4 regions of the Kitasatospora sp. NPDC023118 genome follow, and region 3 is predicted to be linked to each of the others. Evidence: riboswitches for the same ligand, from Rfam matches in the RefSeq annotation. Region 3 holds a riboswitch; each other region holds the start of a gene.

Region 1 (4,725 bases), on a different contig from region 3:
CGCGCAGATCAGCATCGCGGTGTGGAAGGCGGAGTCCACCGAGGACGGCACCCGGTAGGCATCGCCGCTCAGGCCGGCCAGCGCCGGGAGGGCGGCCACCGCGAGCAGGCCGGCCGCGCGGGCGGCGGCGTTGTTGACGCCGCTGGCGATGCCCGCGTGCCGTACGTCGACGGCGGCCAGCACCGTCGCGGTCAGCGGGGCGACCAGCAGGGTCATCCCACTGCCCATCACCGCGACGGCGGGCAGCACGTCCGCCCAGTAGGAGGAGCCGGGACCGGTGCGCAGCATCAGCAGCACCCCGGCGGCGCAGAGCAGGGGGCCGACGGTGAGCGGGATGCGTGGGCCGATCCGCTTGCCGAGGCGGCCGGCGCGCGCCGACAGGGTCAGCATCAGCACCGTGATCGGCACCAGGGCGAAGCCCGAGACCAGGGGCGAGAAGCCGGACACGATCTGCAGTTGGACCACCAGCAGGAAGAACACCCCGCTGAAGGCCGCGTAGACGCAGAGGGTGACCAGGTTCACGGCGGTGAACAGCCGGGACGAGAACAGTCCGAGCGGCAGCATCGGAACGGGTGCGCGGCGCTCGACGGTGACGAAGGCGGTGCCGAGCAGCAGGCCGATCGCGCCGGTGAGCCAGACGGCGGGGGACAGGCCCTCCCCGGCGGCGGTGAGCGCGTAGGTGATCGCGCCGAGGGCGAGTGCGGCGAGCAGTGCGCCGGGCACGTCGAAGCGGCCGGAGGCGGACTCGTCGCGGCTCTCCGGGACGTAGCGGGAGGTGACCGCGATCACGGCGGCGGCCAGCGGAAGGTTCAGCAGGAAGATCCAGCGCCAGCCGGGGCCGTCCACCAGCCAGCCGCCGAGGAAGGGGCCGATGGCCGCGGACACCCCGCCGAGGCCGGACCACAGGCCCACCGCCGCCGAGCGGTCGTCAGGATGGAAGACCGCCTGGAGCATGGCGAGCGAGCCGGGGGTGAGCAGTGCCCCGCCGATGCCCTGGACGGCGCGGGCGGCGATCAGCACGTTGATGTTCGGGGCGACGGCGCAGGCCGCGGAGGCGGCGGCGAACCAGACCACGCCGATCAGGAAGACCTTGCGCCTCCCGTACCGGTCGCCGAGCGCGCCGCCGAGCAGGATCAGGCCCGCCAGGGTGAGCAGATAGGCGTTCAGCGTCCATTGCAGGGACGCCAGGGAGGCGCCGAGGTCGGAGCCGATCCGGGGCAGGGCGACGTTCACCACGGTGCCGTCGAGCATCGCCATGCTGGAACCGAGCACCGTTGCCAGGAGAACCCAGCGGCCCTGCGCGGTGCCCAGGCGCAGGGTGCCGGCCGTTGAGGTGGCCACGGCCTGATCCTGCGCCCGGCGGGGTGCACGTGACAAGGGTCACCGGGCGGTGTGTCCGGGGTGGGCGGTGCGTGAGCGGAGGGTCGCGCTGGGCTGCCGAGGTCGGCGCAGGGTCGTGGATCAGTGGCGCCGAGTGAATGGATTGTGTACGCACCGCACAACGGGCCATGCGGAGGGTGACCGCGCCTCGGGAGGTTGTCGCCGGTTCAAGAGATCGACATTGCTTCACCCGAACGGATGGGTTTTAGTTCAGCGACCACCTGGCCAGCCCGGGTGGATCCACCGGGTGGAACGCCGAGTCCTGCCGCTGCCCGGTGGTTCGAACTGAGCTCTGCACGGCAGGAGCGGGGGACCCACAGGTAAGTCGCCGGACCGGAGTCCGCGCTGTTCAGCGCGAACGTCCAGGGCCGGCTCGGGGTGAAGCCGCGCATGCGGCCGGGCAACTCCAGCCCGAACCCGACAGCTCACCTCGCAGGCGTCGGAGAGGAATCCCATGCCTGCTCAGGCTCGTCGTATCGCCCTGCCCCGCGCCGCCCGCATCGGCATCGCCACCGCCGTCACCGGTGTCTCCTTCGCCCTGCCGCTCGTGACCGCGATGAGCGCCCAGGCCCACAACGCCCCGGCCGCCTCGGTCGTGCAGCACGCCGCAGCCGCGGACGCCGAGTCGGCCCCTGCGGCCGCCCACGAGAGCTACCGCGTCGTCGGCGGCGACAGTCTGTCCAAGATCGCCGACGCCAGGAACGTCGAGGGCGGCTGGCCCGCGCTGTACGAGCAGAACCGCTCGGTGGTCGGCGCCGACCCGAACCTGATCTTCCCGGGTCAGTGGCTGTCGCTCGCGGCCCACGCCGACACCGCCGAGCCGGCCGCCCCGGTCAAGCCCGCGGCCCCGGCTGAGCCGACCGCCCCGGTCACCCAGAGCGCTCCCGCCGCCGCCGACGCTCAGATACAGGTTCAGACCGAGGCCGCCAAGCCGGGCGTCCAGGTCCAGGCCCAGATTCAGAACGCCGCTCCGGCCCAGGCTGTCACCGCCGCCCCGGTCGCCGCCACCTCCGGCTATGTCGCCCCGCTGGCCAACCCGGTGCTGGGCGAGGCCTACGGCGTGGCCGGCTCGATGTGGGCCTCCGGCCACCACACCGGCCAGGACTTCGTCGCCTCCACCGGCACCCCGGTGCGCGCGGTCGCCAACGGTGTCGTGGTGAAGGCCGGCAACGGCGGTGCCTACGGCAACCAGGTCGAGATCAAGCTCGCCGACGGCAAGTACGCCCAGTACGCGCACCTCTCCGTGATCGGCGTGAAGATCGGTCAGACCGTCACCGTCGGCCAGCGGCTCGGCCTCTCCGGCGCCACCGGCAACGTGACCGGGCCGCACCTGCACTTCGAGATCCGCACCGGGTCGGAGTACGGCTCGGACATCAACCCGGTCACCTACCTGCGGGCGCACGGCGTCGCGCTCTGACGCTGCGCAGACCCTGTTCGGACCCCGCGCTGACCGCGGGTTTCAGGAACCACCGCTGGTGCGGGGCGAATCGACCGCCCGGGATGGTCATGTCGGGTGACCGCTCGACCGGGTGATCGCCGCACCGGTGGACATGGGCGCGGGACACGCCCAAGGCCGGCCCTGCTTCGTGAGGACCCCTCGTGGAGCCGGGCCGGCCGTTGCCGTTTGCGGATCCGGGTGAGTTCGAGTGGTCGAACTGGGCGTCAACTCCTGCCGCCTCTGGCGAGATCCGTCGTCTTTCGGGTGCGGTCCCGGTCGCGCGATGCTGTCGGGCAGTCGGCGCCCGGCCTTGCTCCGCGGGCGCGAGGGTTTGGACGGACGAGGAGGCCGAATGGCGGTCGGGAGCGGGGACGCGGTCGGGGAACGGTCCGGCGCGGGCGGGGTCGACCGGTTGAAGGCGGGCTCGGTGGGCCTGGTGGGCGTGGTGTTCATGGCGGTCGCCACCGCGGCCCCGATCACCGCGATGACCGGGAACCTGCCGATCGTCGTCGGGCAGGGCAACGGGGTCGGCGCGCCCGCCGCGTACATCGTGGCGACCGTGGTGCTCACGGTGTTCTCGGTCGGGTACGTGGCGATGGCCCGCCACATCACGGCCGCCGGGGCGTTCTACGGGTACATCTCGCACGGGCTGGGCCGGGTCGCCGGGATGGCCTCGGGGCTGCTCGCGGTCATGGCGTACATCGTCTTCGAGGCCTCGATCATCGGCTTCTTCGCGTACTCGCTGCGCGGGTTGGTCCGTTCGCGGCTGGGGGTGGACCTCGGCTGGGGCTGGTACGCGCTGTTCGGGGTGGCCGTGATCGGGGTGATGGCGTGGTTCGACCTGCACCTGACGGCGAAGGTGCTCGGGGTGGCGCTGGTGCTGGAGATCGGGGTGCTGGGCGCGGTCTCGCTGGCCGTACTGGCCTCCGGCGGCGGGCCGGACGGGATCGTGGGTGAGGCGGTGAATCCGCTGAACGCCATTAAGGGGGTTGGGAGTTCGGGCGCGGAGGCGGCCGGGCTGGGGCTGTTCTTCGCATTCTGGTCCTGGGTGGGCTTCGAGTCGACCGCGATGTACGGGGAGGAGTCGCGCGACCCGAAGCGGGTGGTGCCGCGGGCCACCCTGGTGTCGGTGGTCGGGATCGGGCTGTTCTACGTCTTCGTGTCCTGGATGATCGTGTCCGGCAACGGAGTCGAGCATGCGATCGCGGTGGCGAGCGGGACGGTGCCGGGCAAGGACGGGAACAGCCTGTTCTTCGACCCCTTGGGCGCGCACCTGGGGGCCTGGGCGGTGACGGTGTTCCAATGGCTGGTCGTCACCGGCTCGTTCGCCTGCGCGATGGCCTTCCACCAGTGCGCGGCACGGTACTTGTACGCGATCGGGCGGGAGGGCTTCCTGCACCCGGCGCTCGGCCGGACCCACCCGCGGCACGGCTCGCCGTACCTCGCCTCGGTGGTGCAGTCGGTGATCGCGGCCGTGCTGGTGGTGGCCTTCCTGGCGGCGGGGATGGATCCGTACGTCCATCTGTACACGCTGCTCGCGCTGTTGGGGACGATGGCGATCCTCGTCGTGCAGACGCTCTGCTCCTTCGCGGTGGTCGGGTACTTCCATGTGCGGGGTCGGCACCCGGAGACCGCGCACTGGTGCCGGACGCTGGTCGCGCCGCTGGTGGGCGGGGTGGCGATGGCCGGGGTGGTGGTGCTGCTGGTGGTCAACGAGGACGCGGCGGCCGGGGCGGCCTCGGGCACCCTGCTGTTCCGGCTGATCCCGTACCTGGTGATCGGGGTGTTCCTGGGCGGGATCGCTCTGGCGCTGGCGATGCGGCGCTGGCGGCCGGAGCGGTACGCGCGGATGGGGCGGATCGTGCTGGAGGACGCCGCCGAGCGGTGACGCCCGGGCGCGGTCAGTT
Region 2 (4,725 bases), on a different contig from region 3:
CGCGGAGGGCGTGCGGAAGGCGGGCGCGCGCCCGGTGGCCTCGGTGCTGCTGCTGAACCGGCTGGCCCGGCCCTGACCTCGGGTCGGACGGCGTGAAGGCCGGTCAGCGCGCGTTTTGCGAGGTGTGCGGATCCCGTGAAGTCAGCGTGGGGACCGGAGTTCACGCCTTCGGGGGAGTGGCAAAACGGATAGATCTTCACTAGGGTCTGGCGTCAAACCTATTTTCCGGAATCTCATCCGATCAGGTGAGTCCGATGGAAGAAGGAGCCGCTCCCTTGGCCTCCCACCGCCGTCCCAAGCAGCCGAGCCGCGCGCGGGTCTCCGTGCTCACCGCTGCCGCTGCGACCGCGGTCGCCCTCTCCGCCCAGGTGGCCGCGCACGCGGCGCCGCAGCCGAACAAGGACGACGTCAAGGCGCAGATCGACCAGCTCCAGCAGGAGCAGGAGCAGGCGGCGGAGAAGTACAACGGCGCCAAGGAGCGGGCCGACCAGCTCCGCAAGCAGGCCGATCAGCTGCAGGACCAGGTGGCCCGCAGCCAGGACCAGATGACCCAGCTGCAGACGGGCCTGGCCGAGGTGGCGGGCGACCAGTACCGCACCGGCGGCATCGACCCGTCCGTCCAGCTGATGCTCTCCTCCGACCCGTCCGGCTACCTGGAGAAGGCCTCCAGCGTCCAGCAGGCCAGCGCCAGCCAGACCGAGGCGCTCAAGAGCCTGCTCGACCAGCAGCGCCGGCTGGACCAGGAGAAGGCGGAGGCCGCCGCCGTCCTGTCCTCGCTGGACTCCACCACCAAGGACCTGAACCAGGCCAAGTCGGACGTCAACCAGAAGCTGAAGGCCGCCCAGGACCTGCTGAACTCGCTCAGCGCCGCCGACCGCGCCGCGCTGAAGGCCCAGCAGCAGCAGGACGACCGTGCCTCGCGCGGCAGCGCCCGGGTCGACCTCAGCAGCCTGCCGCCGGCCAGCGGCTACGCGGCCGTGGCCGTCGCCAAGGCGATGAGCAAGCAGGGCTCGCCGTACGTCTGGGGCTCCACCGGGCCGAGCACCTTCGACTGCTCGGGTCTGATGGTCTGGTCGTACGCCCAGGCCGGCGTCTCGCTGCCGCGCACCTCGCAGGAGCAGGGCAACGTCGGCACCCGGGTGCCCTCGCTGGACCAGGCCCAGCCGGGCGACCTGGTGATCTACGGCAGTGACCGGCACCACGTCGGGATGTACATCGGCAACGGCATGGTGGTCCACGCGCCGCACACCGGTGACGTGGTGAAGGTGATGAAGGCCGACGCGATGCCGATCAACACGATCCGCCGGGTCTGACGGCCCGACACGCCCGAAAGTCCGGGTTCCGGCCCTGTGATCCGCGCCACCCTCCTGCCGGGCGTGGCGCTTCGGGTTTGCCCGTTCCGTGGTCGGCTGATGAGGCCTGATCAGCTTTGCGTGCGGCGGCGATCACCATCGGTCATTTTCACAAAAGAACACGGGAAATCTTCCGTCTTTTTTCTGACAAGGATTTGAACGGATCACGGTTCAGTTACTAGGGTCGTGCCTCGAACCACCGCACTGTCGATCACCCAGCCGGGGTGGCGGCGGTGGTTACCGTCGAGTTCGCGAAACAGCGGGGCAGGTCGAAACGACTGTCCGACAGGGGAGCCCAGTGGTCGGGGGCGCTGCGGAGCGGAGCCGGGGAACCACGTTCCTCCGGGGTGAATCGGCGCCAGGTCGGCCGATGGAACGGCCGTGAGGCGTCGTAGGGCATGCTTCCGGCCCGAACCCGTCAGCTCACCCGGTAGGCGGACGTAGGAAGAAGGAGTCCGCCTTCGTGGCGTCCCATCGTCGTCCCAAGCCCGCCAGTCGCGCCCGTGTCTCGATCCTGACCGGTGTTGCCGCGGCAGCCGTCGCCCTCTCCGCGCAGTCCGGCGCGCACGCCGACCCGCAGCCGACCAAGGACCAGGTCAAGGAGCAGGTCGACCAGCTCAACGAGCAGGCCGAGCAGGCGACCGAGAAGTACAACGCCGCCCAGGAGAAGCAGCAGGCCCTGGAGAAGCAGGTCTCCGGCCTGCAGGACCAGGTGGCCCGGCAGCAGGCCCAGGTGACCGACATGCAGGGCGGGCTCGCCGAGATCGCCGGTGAGCAGTACCGCAACGGCGGCATATCCCCGACCGTCCAGCTGATGCTCTCCTCCAGTCCGGACAACTTCCTCAACCAGGCCGGTGCGCTCAACCAGGCCGGTGACACCCAGAAGAACCAGCTGAAGCAGCTCCAGGAGGAGCAGCGCAAGCTCGACCAGGACCGCACCGAGGCCCAGGGCAAGCTCGCCGAGCTGGAGTCCACCACCCAGCAGCTGAAGACCTCCAAGGAGGAGGTCCAGAACAAGCTGAAGGCCGCGCAGGACCTGCTCAACACCCTGACCGAGCAGGAGCGCCAGGCGATCCGTCAGGCCGAGGAGAAGGCCGCGGCCGACGCCAAGGCCCAGGCCGACGCCGCCGCCAAGGCCGCCCAGCAGCAGGCCGCCGCCGACCGCGCCTCGCGCGACAGCGGCCGCACCGACATCAGCTCGGGTTCGGGCTCCTCGGCCTCGCCGGTCGCCAAGCCGGCCGCCCCCGGCAGCTCGCACGGTGCCGCCGCGCTGGCCGCCGCCGCGGGCAAGGTCGGCAGCCCCTACGTGTGGGGCGCCACCGGCCCGGGCTCCTTCGACTGCTCCGGCCTGATGGTCTGGGCATTCAACCAGGTCGGCGTGTCGCTGCCGCGCACCTCGCAGGAGCAGGCCGGCGCCGGCACCCGGATCGGCTCGGACATCTCCCAGGCCCAGCCCGGCGACCTGCTGATCTTCTACAGCGACGCCCACCACGTCGGCATCTACGCGGGCAACGGCCAGGTGCTGCACGCGCCCAAGCCGGGTGCCTCGGTCCGCTACGAGGCGGTCTCCAACATGCCGCTGGCCTCCATCGTGCGGGTCTGATCCCCGCCCAGGCCGTTCGGGCCCGGCCCACCATCACGGAGGGCCGGGCCTGCGGCTTTTCCGACGGATCGAGCGGATGTCCGATTAGGAATCAAATATTCGGGTCTGGAGGGGTTTGGACTCGCTTGCCCTGACTCGCTAACGTCTGCCACCGGACTCCCGCTCGACGGCCGCCCGCTGGGGCGCGGCCGCGGGGCCGCGCCGCAGGATTGGAGCCGTTGCCGCCATGTCCGTGCACCGTCGTTCCCAACTGCTCGTCCGTGCGCTGGTGCTGACCGCGGCCGCCACCACGGCCCTGGGTGTGACGGCCGGCGGCAGCGCCCAGGCCGCTCCCGGCGCACCGGGCACACCCGACCGCAGAGACGTCAAGGCGCAGGTCGAGCAGCTGTACGACGAGGCCGAGCAGGCGTCCGAGAAGTGCAACGCCGCGCAGGAAGCGCAGAAGCGGCTCCAGGCCGAGACCACGCTCCTGCAGGGCGAGGTCGCCGCCGGCCAGGACCAGCTCAACCAGCTGCGCGGGGACCTCGCGACCGTGGCCGGGGCCGAGTACCGCGGCGGCGGGATGACCCAGACCGCCCAGCTGATGCTCTCCAGCGACCCCGAGTCCTACCTCGCCCGTGCCCGCACCTTCGGGCAGGCCGCCGAGCGGCAGCGGGAGACGCTGCACGAGCTGGTCAGCCGTCAGCGCAGGCTCGACCAGCGCCGCACCGAGACCGCGGGCAAGCTCGCCGAACTGGACCAGGCCCGGCGCTCGCTGGTCGAGAACAAGCAGCAGATCCAGCAGCGGCTGGTCAAGGCGCAGAAGCTGCTCAACAGCCTGGGCGCGGCCGAGCGGGCCCGGATGGTCGTCCAGGACGCCAACGACGCCGAGCGGCGCGCCACCCGCGGCACCGACCGGCTGGACCTCGGCACCACCCCGGCCGCCTCCGAGCGCGGGGCGGCCGCGCTGGCCGCCGCGGTGCGGATGATCGGCTCGCCGTACGTCTACGGATCCGCCGGGCCCCGCGCCTTCGACTGTTCCGGTCTGATGTACTACAGCTGGCGGCAGGCCGGAGTGACCCTGCCGCGCACCTCGCAGGCCCAGGCGTACGCCGGGCAGCGGATCAGCCTCTCCGAAGCGCGGCCGGGAGACCTGGTGATCTTCTACCGGGACATGCACCACGTCGGGATGTACGCCGGCGGCGGGGTGATGGTGCACGCCCCCTACCCGGGCGCCAAGGTGCGGTACGAGAGCGTCAACGCGATGCCGGTCACCGGGGTGGTCAGGCTCTGAGCGCGACGCCCTCCGACCCGGCCGACATACCCGGTCGCGTGCTGTCCCGGCGCGCTGCGCTGCTGCTGGCGGCCGGCGGGCTGGCCCAGCTGTCGCTGCCCCCGGCCGCGCCGCCGGCACCGGCCGGGCGGCCGGCCGACCAGCGGGCCGAGGTGGCCGATCTGCTGGCGGCGCGGGCGCGCTCACTGCCCGCCTGGTCCGGGCTCACGGGGGCCGAGGCGGTCTACCGCAACCTGGTGCTGTCGCCCGGTCAGGGGTCTTCGGCGGCCGACGGGCCGGACCGGCTGACCGCCGCCGTCGAACTGGCGGTGCGGATCGCCGGCTACGACGAGTACCCGGTGGTGTACCCGCGCCGGATCGCGCTGGTCCGGGAGGCGGGAGGCTGGCGGGTCGAGCGGGAGGAGGCCGTGAGCGGGCCCCCGGCGCTGTGGGACCTCGGCCCGGCCCGTACCGCCCCCGGCGCGCACTGCCTGGTGCTCGGCCTGGCCGACGGGCCG
Region 3 (4,725 bases):
AGGCCGGTGAGCGCGTAGCCGATCTCGCGGTAGTAGGACGCGGAGAACGGCGCCCGCCAGAACGGCGGCGGCTGCTCGGTCCGGCGGGCCCGCGCGGGGCGCGGGTCGTCGTGACCGCCCAGGACGTCCCACCCATGGTCCAGCGTGCTTCGGCTGCTGCTCATGTCCCGGCCCCCGGCCCCTCGTTCTCGCGGTCGTTCGTACTCGCTGACGTCGTACAGTCTGGCGGAACCGCAGGTCGGGGGGCATCCGGGGGACCGGCGCATCGGGGGTGGGGTTAACCCCACCTATCCTGAGGCGAGGGGGCCGGTCCACTCGTCGACGAGCAGCGAGTACAGGTACGAGTCCGACCAGACGCCGCCCTTGTGCAGGTCGTGCCGCACCCGCCCCTCCAGCTGGAAGCCGAGCCTGGTGAGCACCCTGGCGGAGGCCGTGTTGTCGACGTCGACCCGGGCGGCCAGCCGGTGCAGCCCGAGCGGGCCGAAGGCGAGCTCGCAGAGCAGCCCGGCGATCTCGCCCGCGTAGCCGCGGCCCCACACCCTGCGGCTCAGCACGTAACCGAGGTGAGCGGAGCTGTACTTGCCGAGGGTGAGGCTGGCGTGCGCGATCGGCAGCGCGTCCGCCGGGTCCTCGGCGTCCTCGCGCCGGACGACGGCGAGGCGGTAGGTGTCCCGCTCCTCGGCCATCGCCTCCTCCAGGTACAGCTCGATCTGGTCGGCGCAGGTCTCCCGGTCACGCGGCTCGAAGGGGAGGTAGCGGGTCACCTCCGGGTCGCTGTACAGCGCGTACAGCGCGTCCAGTTCCTCCGGGGTGTGGTGGTACTCGCGGATGGCGAGCCTGGGGCCGGTGAGGCGTACGGGGACCATGGCTGCCGACCCTACCCCCGTCCGACGGCTACCGTTCGGAACATGAACGACGAAGACCTGCGGCTCGCCCCGCGCACCAGGGCCGCCGACCTGCTCGACTGGGCGGCCGAGCAGGACCGCGCGCCGGTGGCCGAGGAGCCGCTGCGCACGGTGCTGGCGCTGCTGGAACTGGGCGAGGGCAGGATGCACGACGGCTGGCCCGAACTGACCTCCAACGCGGTGGAGCACCTGCTGTACGAGCGGCTCCACCTCTACGTCCAACCCGCCCCGGATGCGGACCCGCTCGCGTACGGCGACGCCGTGCGGCTGCTGATCGACCACCAGCGGGCGGCGAAGCGGCTCAACGCCAAGCGCCAGGAGCGGCTGCACGCCGAGGCCGAGTGGCAGGGCGAGGTCGCAGCCGGGCTGCTGCGCCGCGCCGACCTGGTCACCTGGCCGCGGCTGTACGCGGTGCTGCTGCACGCCCACGGCGTGGACACCGCGGACGAGGCGGCGGTGCGGAACTGGCTGGCCGGCTTCGCCGGGCTCGGCGAGGAGGAGCGGCTGGCCGGGTTCGAGGCGCTGGTGCCGACCGGCTGGCTGGACGAACCGGACGAGCAGGGCTGGGGGCCGGGCCGGGTGCTGTCGGTCGGCATGGCCACCGACGGCGCGCGGCGACTGCTGGAACAGGGCCTGATGCGGCGCAGCTACCGCAACCTGGCCGAGCTGAACGCGCTGGGGCGGCCCATGCCGGACGAACTGGCCGGGGGCTTCGGGGAGTTCGAGACGGCGGCGGCCGAGGTGGCGCTCGACCTGATCGGCGAGTGGACGGTGCCGGGGCTGCCGCGGCTGCTGGTGGAGGAGTTCCCGGAGCTCGCGCCGGAGCCGGGGGCGGAGGAGATCGACGCCTACCTGGCGCAACTGCCGGCGGAGTCGGCGGAGTCGGCGGAGTGAACGGCCGAGGGCCCCGGGTGTCCGGGGCCCTCGGCCGTCGCGTCAGGGGCTCCCGCTTCTCGTCGGGGCTCCCACCAGGAGTTCAGGGGGTTCCGTCAGGGGTTGAGGCCGCGCTGCTGGAGCCAGGTCTCCGGGTCGACCGGGGCACCGCCGCCCGGACGGACCTCCAGGTGCAGGTGCGGGCCGGTGACGTTGCCGGTCGCGCCGACCTTGCCGATCTGCTGGCCGGCACCGACCGCGCCGGAGCCCTTGATGATCGAGGAGAGGTGGCAGTACCAGATCTCGGTGCCGTCGGGCAGGGTCTCGACGATCCGGTAGCCGTACGCGCCCGACCAGCCGGCCGAGGTGATGGTGCCCTGGCCCACCGCGTGGACCGGGGTGCCGGTGTCGGCGGCGAAGTCCAGGCCGGTGTGCAGGTGGGCCCAGTAGCGGGCGCTCTGGCCGTAGTGGGCGGAGAGGTTGTAGTCCTTCACCGGCAGGGTGAGGGCGGCGGTCTTGGCGCGCTCGGTCTCGTCGGCGGCGCGCTTGGCGTCGGCCTCCTTGGCGGCGGCCTTCGCCTCGGCCTCCTTCGCGGCCTGCAGGCGGGCGCCCTCCTCGGCGGCGGTGCGCTGGCTGTCGGCCTGCTGCTGGATGCGGGCGGCGAGCGCGAGGCCGGGGTCGGCGGCGAGGGTGACCGGGGCCTCGTCCGCGGCCTCGACGGCGGGCGCGGCGGCCGGGGTGGCGGAGGCGAAGCCGGTGGCGCCCAGGGTGGCGGCGACGGCGGTGACGCCGAGCAGCGGGGAGGCCCCGCGGGTCTGACGCGGCATCCGGTGGCGGTTGGCCTCGGCCTCCGGGGCGAAGTCGTCGGTGCCGAGGGACTCGGTGCCGTCCGGGCCGGGGTGGTCGAGGAGCTGGGTACCGGCCGCGGGGCCGGCCGGGTGTGCCGGGGTGTGCGTCGACGCCACGGAGGCGCGCTCCTTTCCTTCCTTCGCGCCTACCGGGTTAGCTGACGGGTTCGGAGCAGGAAGGTCTCCTACGGCCGGGCCGGGGCCCCGCCGATTCACCCCAAGGAACGTGGTTCCCCGGCTCCCTGACCTGCCCGGAGGCCGGTCGGCGGGATTAGGCGACGGCGCACGGTGCCGTCTGGGTACGGCGTTGACGACCGCGCTGCGTTATCAAACGTTAATCCTAGGAGGCCCTGATTCCAAGCCATCCGTCCGGGACGGCTGGGGGGCAGGTGGTCGGACGTCAACGAACGACCCGTCATCCACCCAGTCTATCTGAGTACTCCTACTCATGTGCGGCCCGGCCGCGCCGCCGCATCCTGACGCCATGAGCGCACCGATGCAGTCACGCACCACGGCCGCGTACTACGTCCAGGCCGTCCTCTCGTTCGCGATCTCCGGCGGGGCCCTCGCCGCCGGGATCGCCTACCTGCCCGTCGGCGGGTGGACCAGGGCCTTCCTCGGGATCGGCCTCCTCTACACCGTCACCTCCGCCTTAACGCTGGCCAAGGTGATCCGGGACCGGCAGGAGTCCTCGGACACCGTCGCCCGGGTCGACCAGGCCCGACTGGAGAAGCTGCTCAGCGAGCACGATCCGTTCCGGGTCGAGGGGGCCTGAGCCGCCCCCGGGACACCGGGGGAAGGGGTTGACGGCTAAGGCTATTAGCCATAGCTTTATGGCTATCGGCAGCACCGACCCCGTGGAGACCACCGTGAACGGCACCATCACCCCGAGCACCCAGTACCTCGACGTCCCCGGCGGCCGGATCGCCTTCGACGACACCCGGCAGGGCGACGGCGCCCCCGTCGTCCTGCTCCCCGGAATGCTCGACAGCCGCCGCGCCTACCGGCACCTGCACCCGCTGCTCACCGCCGCCGGGCGCCGGGTCATCACCGTGGACGTGCGCGGCTTCGGCGAGTCCTCGATCGTCTGGGACGACTACAGCCCGGCCGCCGTCGCCACCGACGTCCTCGCCCTCCTCGACCACCTCGGCATCGAGCGGGCCGTCCTGGTCGGGCAGTCCTACACCGGGGCGACCGTGGTCAAGCTCGCCGGGGACGCGCCCCAGCGGGTCGCCGGAATCGCGCTGATCGACGCCTTCGTCGAGCACCGGGCCAACGCCCTGATGCGCGGCGTGATGGCCGTCATGGGCACCGCGATGGTCCACTGGCCGGCCGTCTGGGGCTTCTACCTGCGCAAGATGGCCTTCCCCGGCCCCCGGCCCGCCGACCTCGACGCGTACGTGGCCGGGCTGGTCGCCGACCTGCACACCCCCGGGCGCAAGACCGCCACCCGCGGACACGTCACCGGGGACTCCGCGCCGATCGGCTGGTGCGCGGCCGTCCGCTGCCCCTCGCTCGTCCTGATGGGCGGCAAGGACCCCGACTTCCCGGACCCGGCGGCCGTCGCCGAGCGCCAGGCCGCGGCGCTCGGCACCCGGCAGGTGATGATCGAGGGGTCCGGCCACTACCCGATGGCCGACAACCCGCAGGCCGTCGCGGACGCCCTGCTGCCCTTCCTCGCCGAGCTCGTCTGAGCCCGCCGAACCCGCCGAACCGCAGCCGTACGGAGAAACCGAACCCATGCCCCGAGTAGGACTGACCCCGGACCAGGTCGTCGACCACGCCCTCGCCCTCATCGACGAGCAGGGCGCCGAGGCCCTCACCCTGGCCTCCGTCGCCGCCCGCGCGGGAGTCGCCACCCCCTCCCTTTACAAGCACGTCAGCGGCGGCCTGACCGAACTGCGCCGGCTGATCGCCGTCCGGGTCACCGAGGAACTGGCCGACCGGCTCGCCGAGGCCGCGGTCGGCCGCAGCGGCGACGACGCCGTCACCGCCGTTCTGCGCGCCTACCAGGCCTACGCCACCGAACACCCGCACCGCTACACCGCCCTCCCCCAGGCCCCCCAACCCGACGACGACCTCACCCGCGCGGCCACCCG
Region 4 (4,725 bases), on a different contig from region 3:
GCGGCCAGCGGGTGCGCTGCGTCTTCGGGCCCGGGCTGAAGGAGGGGCGCAGCGCGACCGCGCTCGTCCCGGTGCGGCTCTCCCCCGACCTGCCGACGGGCACGCTGACCGGCGGGTCGGTCGCGGTGCACAGCCCGGACGACCGGGACGAACGCAACAACCGGCAGCCGTTCGACCTCACGGTGGTCGAGACGGCTGCCGGTTCCTGAGAGCGGCTGGTTCCGGGGGTACGTGCGCCGTGCGCCACGTGCGCTACGTACGCGCGTGCTACGTGCGGTCAGCTGCAGATGCGATCAGCGGTAGACGCGCACGTAGTCGGCGGAGAAGGTGATCGGGGTGTTGCCCTGCGGCGCGGGGTGGTACTTGCCCGCGCACACCGAGAGGTTGAGGATCAGGTACGCCGACCAGTTGGCGCCGACGCCCTTGCCATCCGAGAACACCTTGACGCCGTTGACGTACCAGTCGACCGAGTTGGCGCCGTAGTAGGTGCCGATGGTCACCCACTGGTCCTTCGCGACGGCGTTCGCGTCGGTGTAGTAGTCGGGGTTGCCGGGGTTGACGTGGTTGGTCAGCTCCAGCAGGTTCGGGTTGTCGGGGTGGTACTCGAAGGAGTCGATCTCCCCGTTGCCGTTCTTCCACGTCCACAGGGCCGGCCAGGCGCCGGTGCCGGAGGGCAGCTTGACCCGGGTCTCGGCGTAGTCACCGGTCTTGACCTGGAAGCCCTCGGCGGAGCCCTCGGTGGTCAGGAAGCCGGTGTTCCAGGACTGCTGGCCGTTCTCCAGGGTGGGCCCGCCGGGGGCGGCGGTGAAGGTGGCGACTCCGTTCGCGACGGTGACGTTGTTCTTGTTCAGCCAGTCGAGCTTGTTGTCGTCCGGGTTGTGGTTGCCGTACTTGTACGAGGTGCTCTTGTCGCCGACCCAGCGCTGACCCCAGTTGATCGGGCCGTTGAACTCGTCGGACCAGGTCAGCGACTTGCCGGCGATCGGGGAGGACGGCGCCGGGGTGCTCGGGCTCGCGGTGGCGCTCGGGGTGCCGGTCGGCGACGGCGCGGTCGTCGGGGACGGGGTGGCCGTCGGCGACGGCGCGGTCGTCGGGGACGGGGTGGCCGTCGGCGACGGCTTGGTCGTCGGGGACGGGGCGGTGGTCGGGGACGGGGCGGTGGTCGGGGACGGGGCGGTGGTCGGCGACGGCGTGGCCGTCGGCGACGGGGCGGTGGTCGGCGACGGCGTGGCCGTCGGCGACGGGGCGGTGGTCGGCGACGGCGTGCTCGTCGGGGACGGCGTGCTCGTCGGCGACGGGGTCGGCGTCGACGTACCGGCGGCGGAGACCACCAGCTGCTGCGAGGGCAGGTTGTGCCAGGTGTTTCCGAAGTCCTGCCAGAAGCCGAACTGGGTGTACGTCCCGGCGGGCAGGGTGCGCGCGCCGCTGGTGAAGTTGACCCCGCTCGGGCAGATCTGCAGGTTGGTGGCGTTGCCGGGGAAATCGAGGTTGGTGCCGCGGGCGTCGCGCACTCCGACGCCGACGGTCTTGACGACGAAGCAGGAGGAGGAGTGCAGGCCGAGCGAGGCAGTGGTGGCCTTGCCCGCGACCATGGTGGCGGGGGCGAGCCGGTCCTGGGTGACGGTCGGGCCGGTGGCCGCCTGGGCGCCGGAGACGGGCGGCAGTCCGAGCAGGCCGGCACCGCTGATGGCGAGCGCCCCGGTGGCGGCAAGGGCGGCGTCGCGGCCGCGGTGGGACGGACGGGCGTGGCGCGGCGCGCGGCGGCGGGCAGGCTGGTGCATGGGAGTCCTCTGCGACGCCTGCGAGGTGAGCTGTCGGATTCGGGCTGCAGTTGCCCGGCCGCCTGTGGAGCGGCTTCACCCCTAGCCGCGGCCCGCGTGCGAGAGCGCAGGGCCGGGCGCTGACCTTGGTTCCCCCGCTCCCGTCCGCTGTGGTGCTCGGTTGCCCGCCGGCGGGTGGACAGGACTCGGCGTCCCGGCGGCGGGGTCCGCGAGGGCGGACGACCGTTGCAGGCTAGGCAGGCCGTCCGTAAACGGACAACTCCGTCGGGCCGGTTGTCGCACAGCTCACAGTGGCGTCGATCAACGACGCTGCGTGGTAGCTGAGTTGATCAACAGCGCCGATCAAGCATGGCGATCGAGAGCGCCGATCGAGTCGATCGAGTGCGGCGATCAGCCGGAGTAGATCTCGCCGTTGCCGAAGCAGGTGCGGCGTGCGACGCCCAGGTGCCGGTCACAGACCGCGACGGGTGACGCGGTGGCGGACCGTACCGTGGCGTGGGGCCGCCCAAGTCGGCCCGGTCGGATAAATTGGAGCCCTGACATTTTCCGCCGTGCACAAGTGCCCGAGCCGATCCGCACGACCGCACGACCTGCACTGTCTGTACGACCTGCACGCCCCGCACGGTCCGCCCCACGCTCCCGAAAAGAGGTCCCGCCCCACCATGACCGCGTCCCTGCCCGCCTTCGCCGGCCGTACCTACGTCTTCCGGGCCGACAACGGCGCGGCCTTCCGCAACACCTACTCGGCCGACGGCAAGCGGCTGCGCTGGGAGGGCCTCGGCGAGTCGGCAGGCCAGTGGGAGGACGTGCTGCTGCATGTCGCCGAGGTCGCGCCGGAGATCTACTTCGTCAGCTGGACGGAGCAGAGCGGGATCACCGTCAGCCACGTCATGGACCTCAACAAGCTGACCGTGCGGGCCTTCTGGACCTTCGAGGGCGAGGGCGGCCGGGTCGGGCAGCTGCACGCGGGGACGCTGGAGCGGGTGGCCTGAGCCAGGCTGAGCGTGAACTGAACCCCCGGGCTGGTGGCTCCGGGGGTTCAGTTCACGCTCAGCTTCTCGGACCGTTCGGCGTCAGACGGCCTGGTTCGGCACCTTGAGGTGGTCGGACAACCACTCCAGCGAGGACGGCAGCAGCGCGCTCCAGGTCTCGAAGTTGTGACCGCCGTTCTCCAGCATGCTGTAGGAGACCTTCATCGGGCTGTGCACCGCGTCGATGAAGGCCTCGGTGTCCTGCCGGTAGTTGCCGTCGCCCTTCTTGGTGCCGGCCAGCAGCACGGAGACCTTCGGCTGGGGCATGTTCTTCAGCCGCCACATCAGGTTGGCCTCGTCTCGGCGCTGCTTGCTGCCGCCGAAGAGGTCGCCGGTGGTCGGGTCGTCGGCGGCGTCGTAGTAGGCGGACAGGGCGACGGCGGTCGGGAAGACGTCCGGGTGGCGCATAGCCAGCTTGAGTGCGCAGTAGCCGCCGGTCGAGTTGCCCATGAAGGCCCAGGCCTGCGGGTCGGTCGACACCCGGAAGCTCGCCTGGATCGCCGAGGGGACGTCCTTGCTGAAGTAGGTGTCGGACTGGGCGCCGTTCGGGATGTCCTCGCACTCGGTGTCCTGCGGCAGGGCGGGCGAGGGGCGCATCAGGACCATGACGGTCGGCTGCATCCGGCCCTCCTGCAGCAGCTTGAGCGCGGCACCCGGGTAGTTGAACCGGGTGATCAGGTTCTCGGCGATCCCGGGGAAGCCGGTGCTGACGATCACGGCCGGGAACTGCTTCTGCGCGTACTCGGGCTGGAAGTACTGGGGCGGCAGGTAGACGTAGCCCTCGGTGGACAGCCGGCTGACCTTGCCGTCGATCCGGATCTTGCGGATCTCACCGGACTGGCTGGGCTCGCGGCCCAGCGCTCCCCCGCCCTGCACCGAGGCGTGGCCGATGGTCTCGACCATGAGGCGGCCGGCGGCGTCCGCCTTGTTGTGGATCACCACCGGGCCGGTGCTACCGGTGCCCAGCAGGTCGCCCCAGCTGCTGTAGAAGGCGAAGTAGTTGTTCGCCACCAGACCGAGCGCGGCGAGCACGGCGAGTTGGGTGGCGAGCAGCGCTCCGATCCGACCGAACACCGCCTGCCAGGACTTCTTGGCGAGTCTGGGCCACAGCCAGACCGTGCAGGCCATCATCACGACGGCGATCAATATGGCCAGCGCCAGCACCTTGTGGCTCGTCAGACCCATGTCCTACTTGCTCCCACGCCTCGAACTCCCCGCCCCCCTCCGATCAGGACATCCGAGGAGGTCACCCCGGTTCCCCCGCCGGGGCGCGCGATCACCAACCCTAGCGGGAGCTTGGAGAAAACTGAGCACTGCCCGACAGTCAGCGGGGAGCGGGCAGGGAGCCGACTGAGAGCCGTCGGAGAACAGATGACAGCGTTCAGATTTCAGATGACAGAGAACAGATGACAGATTTCGAAATCTGTCATCTGAACGCCGAATCCCGTCGGCCGCCAGCCACCCTCGCTACTCCCCGCCCACCCGCGCCCAGAGCCCCAACCCCGCCGTGAGCTCCCGCATGCAGCGGGCGCCGAGGTCCTGCGGGGAGCCCGGGCCGGTGACAGGGGCGTCCGAGGAGGCCCACTGCTCCAGGGCCACCCGGATCGCCGCCGTCGCCGCGGCGGCGGCCAGCCGGAGCTCCAGCGGGTCGGTGCCGACCGGGCAGCGGTCGGCCAGGACCGTCCGCAGCCGCTCCTCCGAGCCCGCGTGGACCCGCTGCCAGGTGCCGTCCAACCGCGGGTCGCGCAGCAGACTGCGGGTCCAGTGCATCGCCTCGACCGCCGCGTCGTCGGCCGGGGTCAGCGACGCGACCGCCGAGCGCTCCAGCACCTCGCGCAGCGGCAGGTCCGCCGAGCTCTCCGCCAGCAGGTCCACCCAGCGCTGCCCGCCAGCCGCCAGCAGCGGCGCGACGG

What was found. A riboswitch is a leader RNA that binds a small molecule or an ion and turns the genes downstream of it on or off. The one in region 3 is predicted to bind cyclic di-AMP.
Region 1: it holds a riboswitch for cyclic di-AMP, as region 3 does, so the genes downstream of both, ACZ3UD_RS12300 (M23 family metallopeptidase) here and ACZ3UD_RS04510 (M23 family metallopeptidase) in region 3, are expected to answer to the same signal.
Region 2: it holds a riboswitch for cyclic di-AMP, as region 3 does, so the genes downstream of both, ACZ3UD_RS00400 (NlpC/P60 family protein) here and ACZ3UD_RS04510 (M23 family metallopeptidase) in region 3, are expected to answer to the same signal.
Region 4: it holds a riboswitch for cyclic di-AMP, as region 3 does, so the genes downstream of both, ACZ3UD_RS15680 (glycoside hydrolase family 16 protein) here and ACZ3UD_RS04510 (M23 family metallopeptidase) in region 3, are expected to answer to the same signal.

Annotation. Positions count from the first base shown of each region.
Region 1 covers NZ_JBVHHW010000008.1:36,492-41,216, forward strand. The annotation lists gene ACZ3UD_RS12295 (MFS transporter) at 1-1,341, opposite strand, end outside; cyclic di-AMP (ydaO/yuaA leader) riboswitch at 1,659-1,832, shown strand; gene ACZ3UD_RS12300 (M23 family metallopeptidase) at 1,835-2,797, shown strand; gene ACZ3UD_RS12305 (APC family permease) at 3,171-4,706, shown strand; gene ACZ3UD_RS12310 (DUF2470 domain-containing protein) at 4,720-4,725, opposite strand, start outside.
Region 2 covers NZ_JBVHHW010000001.1:92,369-97,093, forward strand. The annotation lists gene ACZ3UD_RS00390 (NYN domain-containing protein) at 1-76, shown strand, start outside; gene ACZ3UD_RS00395 (C40 family peptidase) at 276-1,313, shown strand; cyclic di-AMP (ydaO/yuaA leader) riboswitch at 1,652-1,805, shown strand; gene ACZ3UD_RS00400 (NlpC/P60 family protein) at 1,816-2,955, shown strand; gene ACZ3UD_RS00405 (C40 family peptidase) at 3,182-4,228, shown strand; gene ACZ3UD_RS00410 (hypothetical protein) at 4,267-4,725, shown strand, end outside.
Region 3 covers NZ_JBVHHW010000003.1:24,428-29,152, forward strand. The annotation lists gene ACZ3UD_RS04495 (sensor domain-containing protein) at 1-164, opposite strand, end outside; gene ACZ3UD_RS04500 (GNAT family N-acetyltransferase) at 288-866, opposite strand; gene ACZ3UD_RS04505 (hypothetical protein) at 909-1,799, shown strand; gene ACZ3UD_RS04510 (M23 family metallopeptidase) at 1,895-2,743, opposite strand; cyclic di-AMP (ydaO/yuaA leader) riboswitch at 2,756-2,914, opposite strand; gene ACZ3UD_RS04515 (YiaA/YiaB family inner membrane protein) at 3,111-3,401, shown strand; gene ACZ3UD_RS04520 (alpha/beta fold hydrolase) at 3,460-4,320, shown strand; gene ACZ3UD_RS04525 (TetR/AcrR family transcriptional regulator) at 4,367-4,725, shown strand, end outside.
Region 4 covers NZ_JBVHHW010000010.1:203,672-208,396, forward strand. The annotation lists gene ACZ3UD_RS15675 (hypothetical protein) at 1-209, shown strand, start outside; gene ACZ3UD_RS15680 (glycoside hydrolase family 16 protein) at 294-1,781, opposite strand; cyclic di-AMP (ydaO/yuaA leader) riboswitch at 1,782-1,946, opposite strand; gene ACZ3UD_RS15685 (MoaF-related domain-containing protein) at 2,444-2,773, shown strand; gene ACZ3UD_RS15690 (alpha/beta hydrolase) at 2,855-3,997, opposite strand; gene ACZ3UD_RS15695 (TetR family transcriptional regulator) at 4,280-4,725, opposite strand, start outside.